DNA from 2 places in the Pseudoalteromonas sp. AWM4_233 genome. Region 1 is predicted to be linked to the other one. Evidence: predicted binding sites of a transcription regulator. Region 1 holds the regulator's gene; the other holds the start of a gene.
What was found. Region 1 encodes MetJ, which represses methionine synthesis genes. Its sites were predicted from a motif close to TAGACGTCTAGACGTCTA; they were not measured.
Positions count from the first base shown of each region.

Region 2: metK (methionine adenosyltransferase) is a predicted target of MetJ. The motif match lies at 2,788-2,805, and genes of this name have one in related genera.

Region 1 is NZ_JBSWSZ010000001.1:3,369,056-3,376,881, forward strand. Features, by position in the region: gene ACXAC4_RS15335 (penicillin-binding protein 1A) at 1-782, shown strand, start outside; gene metL (bifunctional aspartate kinase/homoserine dehydrogenase II) at 864-3,212, opposite strand; gene metB (cystathionine gamma-synthase) at 3,219-4,442, opposite strand; gene metJ (met regulon transcriptional regulator MetJ) at 4,742-5,065, shown strand; gene ACXAC4_RS15355 (malic enzyme-like NAD(P)-binding protein) at 5,140-6,393, opposite strand; gene rpmE (50S ribosomal protein L31) at 6,992-7,207, opposite strand; gene priA (primosomal protein N') at 7,462-7,826, shown strand, end outside.
Region 2 is NZ_JBSWSZ010000001.1:3,044,131-3,051,956, reverse strand. Features, by position in the region: gene ACXAC4_RS13760 (SRPBCC family protein) at 1-538, shown strand, start outside; gene ACXAC4_RS13755 (HDOD domain-containing protein) at 592-1,437, shown strand; gene metK (methionine adenosyltransferase) at 1,500-2,687, opposite strand; gene tkt (transketolase) at 2,951-4,945, shown strand; gene ACXAC4_RS13740 (LruC domain-containing protein) at 5,198-6,889, shown strand; gene ACXAC4_RS13735 (hypothetical protein) at 6,899-7,378, shown strand; gene ACXAC4_RS13730 (GNAT family N-acetyltransferase) at 7,526-7,826, shown strand, end outside.

The DNA.
Region 1 (7,826 bases):
ACCGCAGTGAATCTTTAGCATTAGGTAGTGCGGCCATTACACCACTAGAAATGGCTCGTGGCATGAGTACCTTTGCCAATGGCGGTCACCTAATTGAACCTTATTTTATCAGTGAGATAACAGATGCCTATGGTAATTCACTGGGTAAAGCTCAGCCATTAATCGCATGTGATGAAGAGCTGCGCCTCGAAAATGCCATGCAATGTGCACCACAAATTATCAGTGAACAAAATGCTTTTCTTGTCTCAAGTGCATTACATAGCGCGATTTGGGGTGGCGGTAGCTGGAAACACAAAACAGGATGGGTTGGTACAGGTTGGCGAGCGCAAACTTTAAAACGCAGAGACTTATCAGGTAAGACTGGTACCACCAATAACTCAGTGGATACTTGGTTCACGGGCTACAATCGAAATGTATTAACCACAGTGTGGGTGGGCTTTGACGATGCAAGCAAATCTCTTGGTCGCGCAGCCTACAACAATAATCTAGGTAAAGGCCAAGCAGTTGGTGCTGAAGCAGGCGCAATTACCGCACAGCCAGCTTGGGTGCGCTTTATGAAAACAACACTACAAAATGAACCGCTTGCACCGATTGACCCGGCACCTGGCTTAACTTCTGTTAGAGTTGATTTAAAAACTGGCTTATTAAGTTCAAAAAACGATCACACTAGCCGTTTCGAATACTTTGAGTCTGACACTGTACCGACTAAATATGTGCAGCAAGATAAGTCAAAAACCCCATTCTCTTCTGACTCTTTGCCTGAACAAGATGAGCTATTTTAATTAATATGAAGAATAGCCTTAACAAAAAAGCGAAGTGCTAAAAACACTTCGCTTTTTCAGTTCTAAATTATCAGCTATTCACTACTTAAGATTCTGACATAACCAGAATAAGTCTGAGTGAATACCTGCTGCAGTCACTTCTTTACCAGCGCCAGGGCCCTGGATAACCAGTGGGTTTGCATCATACCATAGGGTTTTCACTACAAAGATATTATCGCCTGGTGTTAAGTTGGCAATCGCAGAACCTTGCTCAGCAAACGCAATACCCACTTTTGCGTCAACCTTGCCATCTTCAGCGATACTTAATAAACCGGTATAACGCAGCTCGCAATCATTGTCTTTCGCCTGTGCAAACTTAGTCTCATAAAACGCGTCTAGCTCGTTTTTCTTGGCAAGAAAGTCTTGCCAGCTACCAGTTGCTAAATGCTCTGGCATTAAAGGCTCCAGACCAATATCATCCACATCGAGAGAAAGACCAAGCTCTCGAGCGAGAATTAACAACTTACGCTGCATGTCTCGTCCCGATAAGTCTTCGCGAGGATCTGGCTCTGTATAGCCCATAGCCTGTGCTTCTAGTACTAAATCTGAGAAAGCTTTGCTGCCATCATACTCACTGCACAACCAAGACAAAGTACCCGAAAACACACCTTCAACTTGGGTGATTTTATCACCGCTATTTTGCAGGTCGGCTAATGCAAAGTTAACCGGTAAGCCCGCGCCAACACTGGTGTTATAACGCCATAGTAAATTGCGTTCTTCAAGTTGCTGACGCAAAGATAAATACCAGTCTTGTTTCGCTGTACCAGCATATTTATTGGCACTGATAAGGTGACAATCACGCTTCACGAATTCTGGGTATAACAAGCTAAAAGACTCACTCGCAGTGATATCAATCACCACTTTATGTTCATAATCTAGCTCTTCAATACGCTCTAGCACTTCACTTTGCTCGTATACTTGCGCTTCATTTTGCCACTGAGTTTGCCAGTTATCTAAATTCAAACCACTGGCTGCAAATAGCATTTGCTGCGAACGTAATAAACCAACGACTTTTAAATCAAATTGCGATTGTAAACGAGCAACCTGAGTTTGACACTGCTCAAGGAAAACCTCACCGACATTACCTAGACCCGCTATGATAACCGCCAGCTCTCGACCTTTGTTCACTAGTTTGTCATGTAATATCGCCAAAACATCGCTGTCAATCGCTTGGTCAGTCAAGAACAGTGCATAATCTTCATCACTATGTGCAAATCTGAGTACCACGTCTTGCTCTGCCAACACTGATTTAGCCTGCAGTTCTAATGCTGAGATATCGGATTTTGGTGCAACCAGTGCAAAGCCTTGTAAGTGGCTTTCAACCAAGGTGAGACGGCCAGCAAAATATTGGCTTACTTGATGTGTGAAAGCACCTGGTAGTAATAAAAACTCTTCGCCATTTTGTACAAAGTGATGAATGCTATGCTGGATAAGCTGACTCACTTCACGCACTTCATTAACACCTAAACGGTCAACACGCACAAGCTCTAAATTATCAAATGACGTAATAAAACGTTTCGCCTTACTGTAACCCGCTTTAACGATTTCAGTACCTGGTGCTTCAGGGTCAAAACTGCTACGAACCTGTAACTTGATGCTGGTATTTTTCAAAGGAGATAAAGTTTTAGCATGCAATACAGGATTACCTAAACGCGCTAGTAAATTTGCTTGTTCACGACACACTTTAGGGTATTTAATTGCATTGCTGACTTTACGCGGGTCGGTGCTGAATACACCTTGCGTATCTGTCCAGATAGAGACTGCTTCTGCATCGCTATAATTTGCTAACAATGTTGCGCTGTAGTCGCTGCCATTGCGTCCCAACGTCACAGTATTGCCTTGGTCGTCAGCGGCAATAAAACCTGTGACCACAAAGATGTGATCGTTATCTAAGGTCGCTAAGCACGCTTGCTTATTTTGTTGATGCACTAACTGACCGTTATGCACAGTAAATAACGTTCTGGCATCAATCGCTTGGGCTTGTAAACCGGACTCTGATAAATAGTTTGCTAGAATGCGCGCAGACCATAATTCACCGTGTGCTAATAGCTCAGCTTCATTTAGAGTTTTACTGTTCGCAGCTTGGGTGATCACTTGTAATTCAGTTAACAGTGTATCGGCCAATTCACGCTGCTTTACCCCCTGGAATAGTGCGTTAATCAGTTCGACTTGATGGTTCTCAACCTGTAATAGAATATCGTTAAAACTTTGATGCTCTTGTTGCTGATAACTCTGCCATAGTTTAACTAGGGTATTGGTTGTTTTACCTGCTGCAGAAACCACAACACAATCGCCCAACTGACACTGGCCAACCACGATCTGTGCGACAGCCTGATAACGCGAGGCCGAGCTTAAGCTCGACCCACCAAATTTATGTACTACTCTTGTCATTTTCTTTTACCAAAGTGCTGGATGGGCAGGTGTTAATTTACAGGCTTTGTTATCAGCAGGCGCAGGCGCTTTACCTGGCTGTGTTTTAGCAAAAGCCGCTTCGAGGTCTGCAAGTAGATCTACTACTTCCTCAATACCGACAGAAATACGAATCAAAGTATCGCCTACACCCGCTTCTAAACGTGCTTTAGGTTCCATGCCTGCATGTGTCATGGTTGCAGGGTGACAAATTAAACTCTCAACACCACCTAAAGACTCAGCCAACGAGAACTCTTTCACTGTTGTTAAGAATGCCGCAGCATCTTCAAGACCACCTGCGATATCAAAACTCACCATACCACCAAACCCTAACTGCTGTTTTTTCGCCAGTTCGTGTTGTGGATGTGATTCAAGACCTGGGTAATACACTTTGCGAACGTACTCAGACTGTTCTAAGTACTTGGCGATAGCTAAGGCATTTTCTTCGTGCTGCTTAAGACGCACTTTAAGAGTTCTTAAACCACGTAATGTCAGATAGCTATCGAATGGTGCACCAGTAATACCAATATTATTTGCCCACCAAGCCAGCTCTTCGCCTAACGCTTGGGTTTTCGCAATCACGGCCCCGCCAACAACATCAGAATGGCCGTTAATGTATTTCGTGGTCGAATGCACCACAATATCAACACCAAACGAAATTGGGTTTTGTAGCGCAGGAGATAAAAACGTATTGTCAGCCCCAACTAATGCGCCCACTGCATGGGCTGCATTCACAACCGCCTCTATGTCTGTAAGACGAAGAATTGGGTTACTCGGTGTTTCAATCCAAACCAGTTTAGGTTTGATCTCTGCAATTTGTGCAAGGCTGTCAGCGCGAGTTAAATCTAAAACTTTTAGTTTTAACAAGCCACGCTTTTCAAGTGATGTGAATAAACGATAACTACCACCATAACAATCATGTGGAATAACTAAGGTATCGTCGTGATTTAAAAGTTGTGTTACTAGGTGGACAGCTGCCATACCGGTCGCTGTGATGATGCCTTTTTCTCCACCCTCAAGCTGCGCTAATGCTTCAGCTAGAATATCGCGATTTGGGTTACCGCTACGGCCGTAATCGTAATCACGCTTAGTATCGAAGTCAGCGAACGAATACGTTGTTGAAAGGTAAAGAGGAGGCACAACCGCACCATGATGTTTATCGGCTTCGATACCATGTCTGACTGCGACTGTTGATTTATTGCGTTGGCTCATATCACCACCTAGTATATGGATGTTTAGACGTCTAAAAGGTTAGATGATCAAATTAGAGAAGTCAAAACATTTATACTGCTAAATGGCTATTTAACTAGAATTTGACTATCTTTTTTAAACCGATAAAATTTCGCCACCTCGTTAACTAATATTGTTAATAAGACTGGGTTTTTGACCATAAATCGGTACATTAACCTTAGTTTGAGTTGGGCGTTAGTCAAACTAGGTCAATTAAAGCCGTCGCAAACGAGCGTAGTCTTATTGGCAGTAATTACTCTAAAGGCATCAGAAAAAATATTATGGCTAAATGGAATGGTGAATATATTCACCCTTATGCAGAGCATGGCAAAAAATCAGAGCAAGTGAAGAAGATCACCGTATCTATTCCTTTAAATGTGTTAAAAGTACTGACTGATGAGCGTACCCGCCGTCAAGTGAACAACTTGCGCCATGCAACAAACAGCGAGTTACTGTGTGAAGCATTTCTGCATGCCTTTACGGGCCAACCGTTGCCGAGCGACGAGGACTTACGTAAAGACAATCCGGAGAAGATCCCTGTTGAAGTGCGTAACATTATGAAAGAGATGGGCTTAGAGATCCCTGAGATTAACGAAGAAGGTTAATCAGCTTTTTTGTTATTACAAAGAAAACATAAAAAAACCTCGCCATTGCGAGGTTTTTTTTAATTTAATCTTGCCTAAGATTCAAATTGTGCCATGTAGTTTTCTGGTAAATCGATTTGTGCAACGCCAGAATCAATCGCAGCTTGTGCTACAGCTTTAGCAATGCGAGGCAATAAACGCGGATCCATTGGCTTAGGAATAATATACTCAGCGCCAAATTCTAACGACTCAACATCGGCCGCTTTAAGCACTTGCTCAGGCACTGGCTCTTTCGCAATACCACGAATGGCTTCTACCGCTGCGATCTTCATTTCATCGTTAATCGCTGTTGCACGCACATCAAGTGCACCACGGAAGATAAACGGGAAACATAAAACATTGTTCACTTGGTTAGGATAATCTGAACGACCTGTCGCCATAATTAAATCGTTACGTGCACCATGTGCAACTTCTGGATTAATTTCAGGGTCAGGATTTGAGCAGGCGAATACTACTGGCTTGTCTGCCATAAGCTTTAGGTCTTCTGGAGAAAGTAAGTCAGGGCCAGATACACCCACAAACACATCTGCTTCTGCAATAACGTCTTGAAGCGTACGCTTATCAGTGTTGTTAGCAAAAAGCTTTTTATATTCGTTTAAGTCATCACGACGCGTATGGATAACGCCTTTACGGTCTAGCATGTAAATGTGCTCACGCTGTGCACCACATTTAATCAGCAGTTCCATACATGCGATTGCTGCAGCACCTGCACCTAAACATACAATGATAGCGTCATGAATGTCTTTGCCTTGTACTTCCAATGCATTCAACATACCCGCAGCAGTTACAATCGCTGTACCATGCTGGTCGTCGTGGAATACAGGAATATCACAACGTTCTATGAGCGCTTTTTCAATCTCAAAACACTCTGGTGCTTTAATATCTTCAAGGTTGATACCACCAAAAGTGTCTGCAATATTCGCAACCGTGTTAATAAAGTCTTCTGTAGTGCGGTGCTTTACTTCAATGTCGATTGAATCTAAGCCTGCAAAACGTTTGAATAGTAGCGCTTTACCTTCCATAACTGGTTTAGAAGCAAGTGGGCCTAAGTTACCTAAACCTAAAATTGCAGTGCCATTACTGATCACCGCAACCATATTGCCTTTACCTGTATATCGGTAAGCATTAGCAGGATCTGCAGCAATTTCTCGAACCGGCTCAGCCACACCTGGGCTGTAGGCCAACGCAAGATCTTTAACTGTTTCGGCTGGTTTAGTTAATTCAACACTGATTTTACCTGGAACGGGATGAGCGTGGTAATGTAAAGCTTGTTCACGAAAGTCTGACATGACGCGATTTTTTCCTGCAAAGAAGTTAAAAGTGAGAGTGAAATAATTCGCAATAACTAAAAGATACTCGCTTTCTAGATATATTCAAGCAATTTCAGGTCTATCCACTTTTTAGCGAAATTTATCTGCAAGATGCCGTAATTTTGCAGATTTTATGAAACATTCTTTTAGCTTTTTTGACATTTTACTGACCTAAAAAAGGGTCAATACGTTTAATAAACCAGCAATTTATACGACTAAAAATGTCACCATACCAAACATAGAAAGAAAACCCAACTTAGCTACATTTACTGCATTTTAGACTCTTTTAAACACATTTAGACAACTTTAAATCTCAATCAAAACCAATTTAAGCAGCCGTACCTTTGAGAAAGCTAAAGTCAATCTCAATAAAAAGTGCAAAGTTATGCATTTAGTTTTTACGCCATTTTCTACGGCTGTGCTATGAAAAGGGTTTGATGTATCAGAAATAATTTTGCAGAAGAACGATCAGATAAGCAATGCTAAGCCAGCTGGAAATAATGAATATTCAGAGGATTAATGAGGTTCAGGCATAAAAAAAGCACCCAAAAGGGTGCCTTTCTCAAACAAGCGATGCTTATTTCTTGCTGCTAAGAGCACCGAAACGCTTGTTGAAGCGATCAACACGACCACCTGTATCAAGGATCTTCTGCTTACCAGTGTAGAACGGGTGACATGCAGAACATACGTCTAGGTGAATGTCTTTACATAGTGTTGAACGAGTTTCGAATTTGTTACCACATGAACAAGTTGCTGTGATTGACTCGTACTTAGGGTGGATACCTTCTTTCATAGTAAACCTCTAGGTTAGGCCGTATCGCTCTCCAAACCCGAAGTTTGGCACCATACGTAGTTATATTCAAATTAGTGGACGCGTATTTTATTGAAGTAGCCAAAGATCTACAAGCAAAAATTGCACAAAAAGTAAATAAATCCCGCGTTCATTACACCTAATCCAATGAACAGCAATTTACCGAGCGTTTTTCACTGGGATTTCAAGGTCTGCTTTAGTACATTATAACCATCTACTGTCATGTTCGAACATTCATGCTATTTGTTGAAGTTGCCCTAAAAGTCCCACTACATAAAACCTTTGATTATAAAATCGCCCCGAATATTACAGTTCAAAAAGGCTGTCGTGTATGGGTGACTTTTGCCAATAGAAAATTGGTCGCCATGGTCGTTGACATCAAGACTCAGTCAGATGTGCCCGAAAATAAAATCAAAGCCATTACCTCTGTCATTGATGAGCTCCCGATTATCAATAATGCTTATCTGACCTTTTTGAAATTTACAGCACGTTATTATTGCCACTCGCTAGGCGAAACAATTTTTACTGCGCTACCAGCATCTTTGCGTCAAGGTGAACACCCAGATAAAACCCTAGTGCCCGATTACACTCTCACTGAGGA
Region 2 (7,826 bases), 320 kb from region 1:
AATTAAAGCGCAAGCCAGTTTTGATAACTTAAATCGTCAAGCCTTCTTAAACCTTTTAAATGATACACAAAATGCATCTGAGTGGCTCAGTAACGTCAGAAGTGTCAGTTCTATGCCTTGGCATACTAAAGGTGAAAATATTGTTGTAACTGTTCTAAATGCGCCTTGGCCTGTAAAAGACAGAGCGATGCTCACACATTCATGTCATAGGCTTGTTTCGGAGGCCACATCTAGGTTATTGATCAAATCTATCGATAAATCTAAAAGAGCGGAATTTTTACCACTAGAGCAATTTAAGAAGTATATCTTCGTTGCACCCATAGAGGGCAGTTGGTTACTTGAAGAAACTTCAAATACCTTGCTCATAACTCATCAAATTTATGCTGATCCACAAGGTAAAATCCCCACTTGGTTAAGCAACAAAACCGCACTTAAAGGGGTAAAGAAGACCTTTCAAAATATGGCTAAGCAAATCTATAAAAAAGAGTATCAGGCTGAGAATAACTTTATCACTTCTTCTTGTTCGACTTTTGAGTAATCACTTTTCCTCTACTACACTCAGCTAACCAAAAGTGAAAAAGTATCCGGCCTATGATCGACATTGATGACAAGGTGTTGGCAGATCTGAAATCTGGTTTTAGTTTGCCTTCAAAGCCTGAAGTACTACAAAACTTACAAAATGAATTGAACAGTGATGAGCCAGAGCTTGGGAATATTGCAGAAATCATCAGTGAAGATGTGGGCACTGCCGCTGCGGTCTTAAAAGTCATTAACTCTCCGGCATATGGTATGTCTCGAACCATTACAGATATTCGCCAGGCCGTGATGTTTTTAGGTGTAAATTGCATCACACAATTAGTGACGGGTCACTTGCTTAAAAATGCTTTTAAACAAGAAGATTGTTGTATTTCGTTGCAGCGATTTTGGGATAATGCTACCGATATGTCGCAACTAGCGATAGCTATCGGTAAGCAAATAAAAACCACTGTCCCATTAGAAAACCTACAATTACTGGGTTTATTCCATGACTCAGGGATACCCGCAATGGCTATGCGCTTTGATAACTATAATGACTTGATGACTCGAGCCTATCAGAGAGGTGAGCAAAGTCTGCTTTATTATGAAGAGCAGATATATCCAGTAAATCATACCATTGTCGGTTATTACTTGGCGTCTTCTTGGCATTTACCTAAGCCTATTTGTCAGATGATTTTACGCCATCATGATGAAACCTATTTAAAAGAAGAGGCTGATCAGACATTAAAAGCGACTTTTGCAACCATGAAATTGGCAGAGAATTTAGCCTTTGAAGCAAAACATTTTAGACCTTGTGGCGATTGGCATGCATTTAAAGATTTGGTAATGGTTGCACTTGAGCTAAGTGATGATGATTATGTTGATCTAAAAGAAGACGTAGAAGAGTATTTTATTCATTAACTACAGATGTTAAAAAAGGCGCTCCTTTTCAGGTAAGCGCCTTTTTTACAGATGACTTAAAATTATAAGCCAGCAGCTGCTCTTAGTGCGTCTGCTTTATCTGTTTTTTCCCAGCTAAATGCTGTGAAAGTGTCATCACCAACCGTCATTTCAAACGGCTCACGACCGAAGTGACCGTACGCAGCAGTCATTTGGTACATAGGGTGAAGTAGGTCTAGCATCTTAGTAATGCCGTAAGGGCGTAGGTCGAAGTGCTCACGAACTAGCTCTACTAGCTTCTCTTCTGATACTTTACCTGTGCCGAATGTATCAATTGTGATTGATGTAGGCTCAGCTACACCGATAGCGTAAGAAACTTGGATTTCACACTTGTCTGCCAGGCCTGCTGCAACAATGTTCTTAGCAACATAACGACCAGCGTATGCTGCACTGCGGTCAACCTTTGATGGATCTTTACCAGAGAAAGCACCACCACCGTGACGTGCCATACCACCGTATGTGTCAACGATGATTTTACGACCTGTTAGACCACAGTCACCTACTGGACCACCGATCACGAAGCGACCTGTTGGGTTGATGAAGTATTTAGTATCTTCAGTTAAGAACTCTGCAGGTAGCGTGTGCTTGATGATGTTTTCCATTACAGCATCAACCAGTGCATCTTGCTCGATGTCTGGGTTGTGCTGAGTTGAAAGTACAACAGCATCGATAGCAACAGGCTTGCCGTCTTCATATACGAAAGTTACTTGAGACTTAGCATCTGGACGTAACCAAGGTAGGATACCTGATTTACGTGCTTCAGCTTGACGCTCTACTAACAAGTGTGAGTAGTAAAGAGGCGCAGGCATAAGCGTTGGTGTTTCGTTCGTTGCATAACCAAACATTAGACCTTGGTCACCCGCACCTTGCTCTTCAGGCTTAGAGCGATCTACACCCTGTGCAATCTCAGGAGACTGTTGACCGATAAGGTTCATGATGCCACATGTGTCACCGTCAAAACCTACATCAGAAGACGTGTAACCGATATCTGTGATTACTTTACGCGTGATTGACTCTAGGTCTACCCAAGCATCTGTTGAAATTTCACCAGAGATGATCGCAACGCCTGTTTTAACCATAGTTTCACAAGCAACACGTGCGTGTTTGTCTTGCGTAATGATTGCATCTAGTACCGCATCAGAGATCTGATCAGCGATTTTATCCGGATGACCTTCAGAAACAGACTCAGAAGTAAATAAGTGTTTTGCCATTGTATCTATGCTCACAAATATTGCGCTTCACGAACATCGGGGATAGCGCGAAAAAATAAGGGGCGTATTCTATCTAAAACAAATTAACTTGCCTAGTTTTTTTACGCCTAGACGTCTGAATTAGATTTTTTCAATTGCAGATCCTGAAATATGCAGGTTTAGCCCTCGTTTTCTCAGGTATTTACGTTGCAGTAAGTACCATAAATGAGTCAGAATGAAGGCACTGACATTTCAGCGCAACACAATTAAAGGTAGGAGAATTCATGCCGTCACGCAAAGAACTTGCAAATGCCATTCGCGTTCTGTCTATGGACGCAGTACAAAAAGCTAAGTCTGGTCACCCGGGAGCACCTATGGGTATGGCTGATATCGCAGAAGTACTATGGCGCGATTATTTAAAGCACAACCCAAGCAACCCAGAGTGGGCTGACAGAGACCGCTTTATTCTGTCAAACGGTCACGGCTCTATGCTTATTTATTCTTTGTTGCACCTGAGCGGTTATGATCTTTCTATTGATGATCTGAAAAACTTCCGTCAAATGCATTCTAAAACACCGGGCCACCCAGAGTACGGCTATGCACCAGGTGTAGAAACAACAACAGGCCCACTTGGTCAGGGTATTACAAATGCGGTAGGTATGGCGATTGCTGAAAAAGCACTTGCAGCACAATTCAACCGTGACGAATTTGATATTGTAAACCACTTCACTTACACCTTCTTAGGCGATGGCTGTTTAATGGAAGGTATATCACATGAAGCTTGTTCATTAGCCGGTACACTAGGTCTTGGTAAGCTTATCGCATTCTGGGATGACAACGGCATCTCAATCGATGGTGAAGTAGAAGGCTGGTTCAGTGATGATACACCTAAGCGTTTTGAATCTTACGGCTGGCATGTAATTGCTGACGTAGATGGTCACGATAGCGATGCAATTAAAGCTGCAATCGAAGCGGCTCGTGCAGAAACTGACAAGCCAACACTTATTTGCTGTAAGACAGTCATTGGTTATGGCTCACCAAACAAATCAGGTAGCCACGATTGTCACGGTGCACCATTAGGTGATGAAGAAATTAAAGCAGCACGTGAATTCCTTGGTTGGGATCACGATGCGTTTGAAATCCCTGAAGACATCTACGCTAAGTGGGATGCATCTTCTCGAGGCCAACAGGCACAAAGCCACTGGTTAGTGAAATTCACAGAGTACCAAATGGCGTACCCTGAACTTGCGGCTGAGTTTGAGCGTCGAATGAAAGGCGAACTTCCTGCAAACTGGCAAGCTGAAACTGAAAAGTATATTGCAGAACTTCAAGCAAACCCAGCTAACCCTGCGACACGTAAAGCGTCACAAAATGCACTGAACGCATTTGGCCCAATTCTTCCTGAATTTATGGGCGGCTCTGCTGACCTTGCAGGTTCTAACCTTACATTATGGGAAGGCTCTAAAGGCTTAACGGCTGATGATGCTTCAGGTAACTACATTTTCTACGGTGTACGTGAATTTGGTATGTCTGCAATCATGAATGGTATTGCACTACACAAAGGCTTTGTACCTTACGGTGCAACTTTCTTAATGTTCATGGAGTACGCGCGTAATGCGGTACGTATGGCGGCATTAATGAAGCAGCCAAGCATTTTTGTTTATACTCACGATTCAATTGGTCTGGGTGAAGATGGCCCGACGCACCAGCCGGTTGAGCAAATTGCCAGCATGCGTTTAACACCTAACCTAGTGAACTGGCGTCCATGTGACCAAGTTGAATCAGCTGTTGCTTGGCAGCAAGCGATTGAACGTAAAGATGGCCCAACATCACTTATCTTTACTCGTCAAGGCCTAGAGCAACAAGCTCGTGACGAAGCACAAGTTGCTGCAATCAAGCAAGGTGGTTATGTACTTAGCTGCGACGGTAACCCAGAGCTTATCTTGATTGCTACGGGTTCTGAAGTACAACTAGCCGTTGATGCTGCAAAAGAGTTACGCTTACAAGGCAAAAAGGTACGTGTTGTGTCTATGCCTTCTACTGATGTATTTGATGCACAGTCAGCTGAATATAAAGAAAGCGTTTTACCTGCAGCAGTAACACGTCGTGTTGCTGTTGAAGCGGGTATTGCTGACTACTGGTTCAAGTATGTTGGCCTAAACGGTGCTGTTGTAGGTATGTCTACATTTGGTGAGTCAGCACCAGCAGGTGAGCTATTTGAGCACTTCGGCTTCACTGTTGATAATGTGGTAGCGCAAGCTAACCGTTTATTTGCTTAATCTATAAAGCAAATTAAGTAACTTTAAACCCGCACATGTTGCGGGTTTTTTATTGGAAAAATCCTTCATACAAACTCTCAAAGTTCCCTTCTTTATAAAAACTGGTTTGGAATAGACTTTCAATTTCGCAAAGTGCGATGCAAATGGGTAAAGTAACTTTCTTGCTGATTGCTAACTTATTGAAAATATTAAGTCAGGCTGTTGGTATAATTTAAGCTTGTTTCTCAATACTTTTATTTTGGGGAACTAAAGATGAAACAAAAAATATTCAGTGTTCTTATCGGTGTTGCCTCTCTACCCAGTTTTGCAGTTACGGTTGGTGGGATTGATTTTAACTACTTAAATGGGGTTCTGCCCACAGACACACTCAGCTACAGTTTAAAAGGTAAGCCCCTCACCAATATTTCTAATGTTGGATCGCAATTACCTACGGATGTCCTTACTAATATCTACTCTATGCTGCCAGAAGGACAATATGTAAATACTGCATTTGTCGACAGTAATCTACTTAGTAATATAGTAATTAAAGATGAAAGTGAGCTAGATGAGACATTTGTAACAGCTACCGCCAATGTAACATTTTTAAATGAAGGGGCTGGGTATAGAAACACACTAGGTTATTTCGTCTTCGATGCGGATAATCCGCCCCAGAGTATTGCTGATATATCGCAGCATACGATTATTTTTCCTAATTGCTCAAAGCCGGGTGAGGGGGAAATGTCGCAAGGCGATAGGATGGAACTCGGAATAGATTTACAACCAGGGCAGGCACTTGGTTTCTTTGTTATTCCTAACGGTTGGGGGTGGGAAGGCAGTCTAGGTAACATAGTCAATCTAGGGCCATGGAATACGCCCTTCTACAGTGTCCCAGCTTTAAACCCTGAAGCAGATGAAATAAACGAACACAATGTGGTGTTTTACGATGCACAAAATGAATTCTTTGTGATCGGATTCGACGATCAACATCGCTCGCAAGGCGATAATGACTTTAATGATTTATTATTTTCGGTAGAAGTGACACCAAGCTACGCAGTACAAGGCGTAAATGAAAATGGTTCAGTCGATTCAGGTACATACCAGCTGTTGGAACAGACAGATACGTCAGTCACAAATACCAGCTACTACCCAAGCCAAAGTGGTTATGCGACTTTGGCTTTTGAGGATAAATGGCCAAAAATGGGCGACTATGATTTCAACGATGTTGTTATTAAATATCGCATGTCGCAAACATTTAACAATCAAAATAGAATGATAGAACTTGTGATTGACTATCAATTAGTTGCCACAGGTGCATCATTCCATAATGGGTTTGCGATTCAAATACCAGACGTTGATACAAGCGCAGTAACTTCAGCAATTATGACCTATAACGGTGAAGAGATGAGTAATAACTTTTTGGAAGCAACAAATAAGTTAAACATGAAGTTACTCGATGATAATAATACGTTTGATGAAGCTTATGATGTGGCAAGAGAACTGGCGAATACGAGTTGCCAGTTCTATAGAACCATGCCGAGTTGCGTAGAGCCCGCGATGGATTTCTTCAAAGTAGTTCTTACTTTTGACCCTGAGCAAATGTCTTCGACAGTCTCTCTTCCGCCATTTGACCCATACATTTATGCGCTTGATGGTCAATATCATGGACCTTACGGAACGCGTAACTGGGAAGCACATCTTAAACAGTTTTCCGGCAGTGAACTATTTAGCAATGGGCTATTTGGTCAAGTAGATGATGCAAGTCAGACGCCTAACTACTTTATTAATGCTAATCAATTTCCATGGGCACTCAATATCACCAGTGATTGGAAGCACCCTCAAGAGAGTGTTGATATTCGAAATGCATACCCCAAATTTGCTGATTGGGTTACTTCATCAGGCGAGCAAGAGAAGTCTTGGTATTTGCTTGAAAATGCAACTAAGACAAAACTTTACGAGCAAGAGTAGGAGACAAGCATGAAAAATTTATTAACATCGACCCTACCAAGTCTTTTTGTGCTAACTGTTTTATCAGCATGCGGAGGTGGCTCTGAAAATACTCAAGAAGCCCCACAACCAAGCGTAAATAATACCACCGCGACCGTTCAAGAAAATAAAGAGCCAAGCACTCAGGATTTAGTTGCTGCCTCAGATTTTGATTTTAGGACTGATATGAAAGTTGAAGTAACTGTGTCCGGATTGAAATCAGAAAGCGGCAAACTTGTCTTTTATCATGGAGTAGGATTTCATGATGAAAAGACTAACATCTATTATCCAGCCTATGAGAATCGATTAACTTCAATGTTTGCTTTGAATGGCTCTAGTCAATCAATGCAGGTAGATGGTAATTGGGAATATCTAACCGTAGAGTGGTTACCGATGGATGCTGGAATAAGTGAAGTCTATAAAGTGATTAAACTGACTGGTGATAGCAGTTACTCTCTAAAGTTTGAGTAGTTTACTTAACTGATATGTAGTGACAAGAAAAGACGACAATGAATGGTCGTCTTTTTTGTGTTTATTTTGGATTCTTTGATAGATATAAAAAATTTATTAAATTAAAAAGTACTTAAGTTTCAATCAAGTTTTGAAAGCGGTGTAGTGATGAAGAAGGATGATATTAAACTGGTTAATACAGTACCAGAACAGTTAGCCATCTTAGAGGGATGGGAGCAGCAAGCTGGTGTAGGTGAATTTATCTTGGCCAACTCCAAAGAGCAGCACTTGGTTAGTATGCAAGAGCCCACAATTCAATACCTGTCAGTTCTTCAAAATGAACGCTTGGTGGGCTTTATTATTCTTGCTTTGGAGCCCAATAACACTATTGAGTTTAGGCGCATAGTGATAGGTCATCGCGGTGCTGGAATAGGGCAGTTGGCTATTCGAGCTATGGAGCAATATTGCC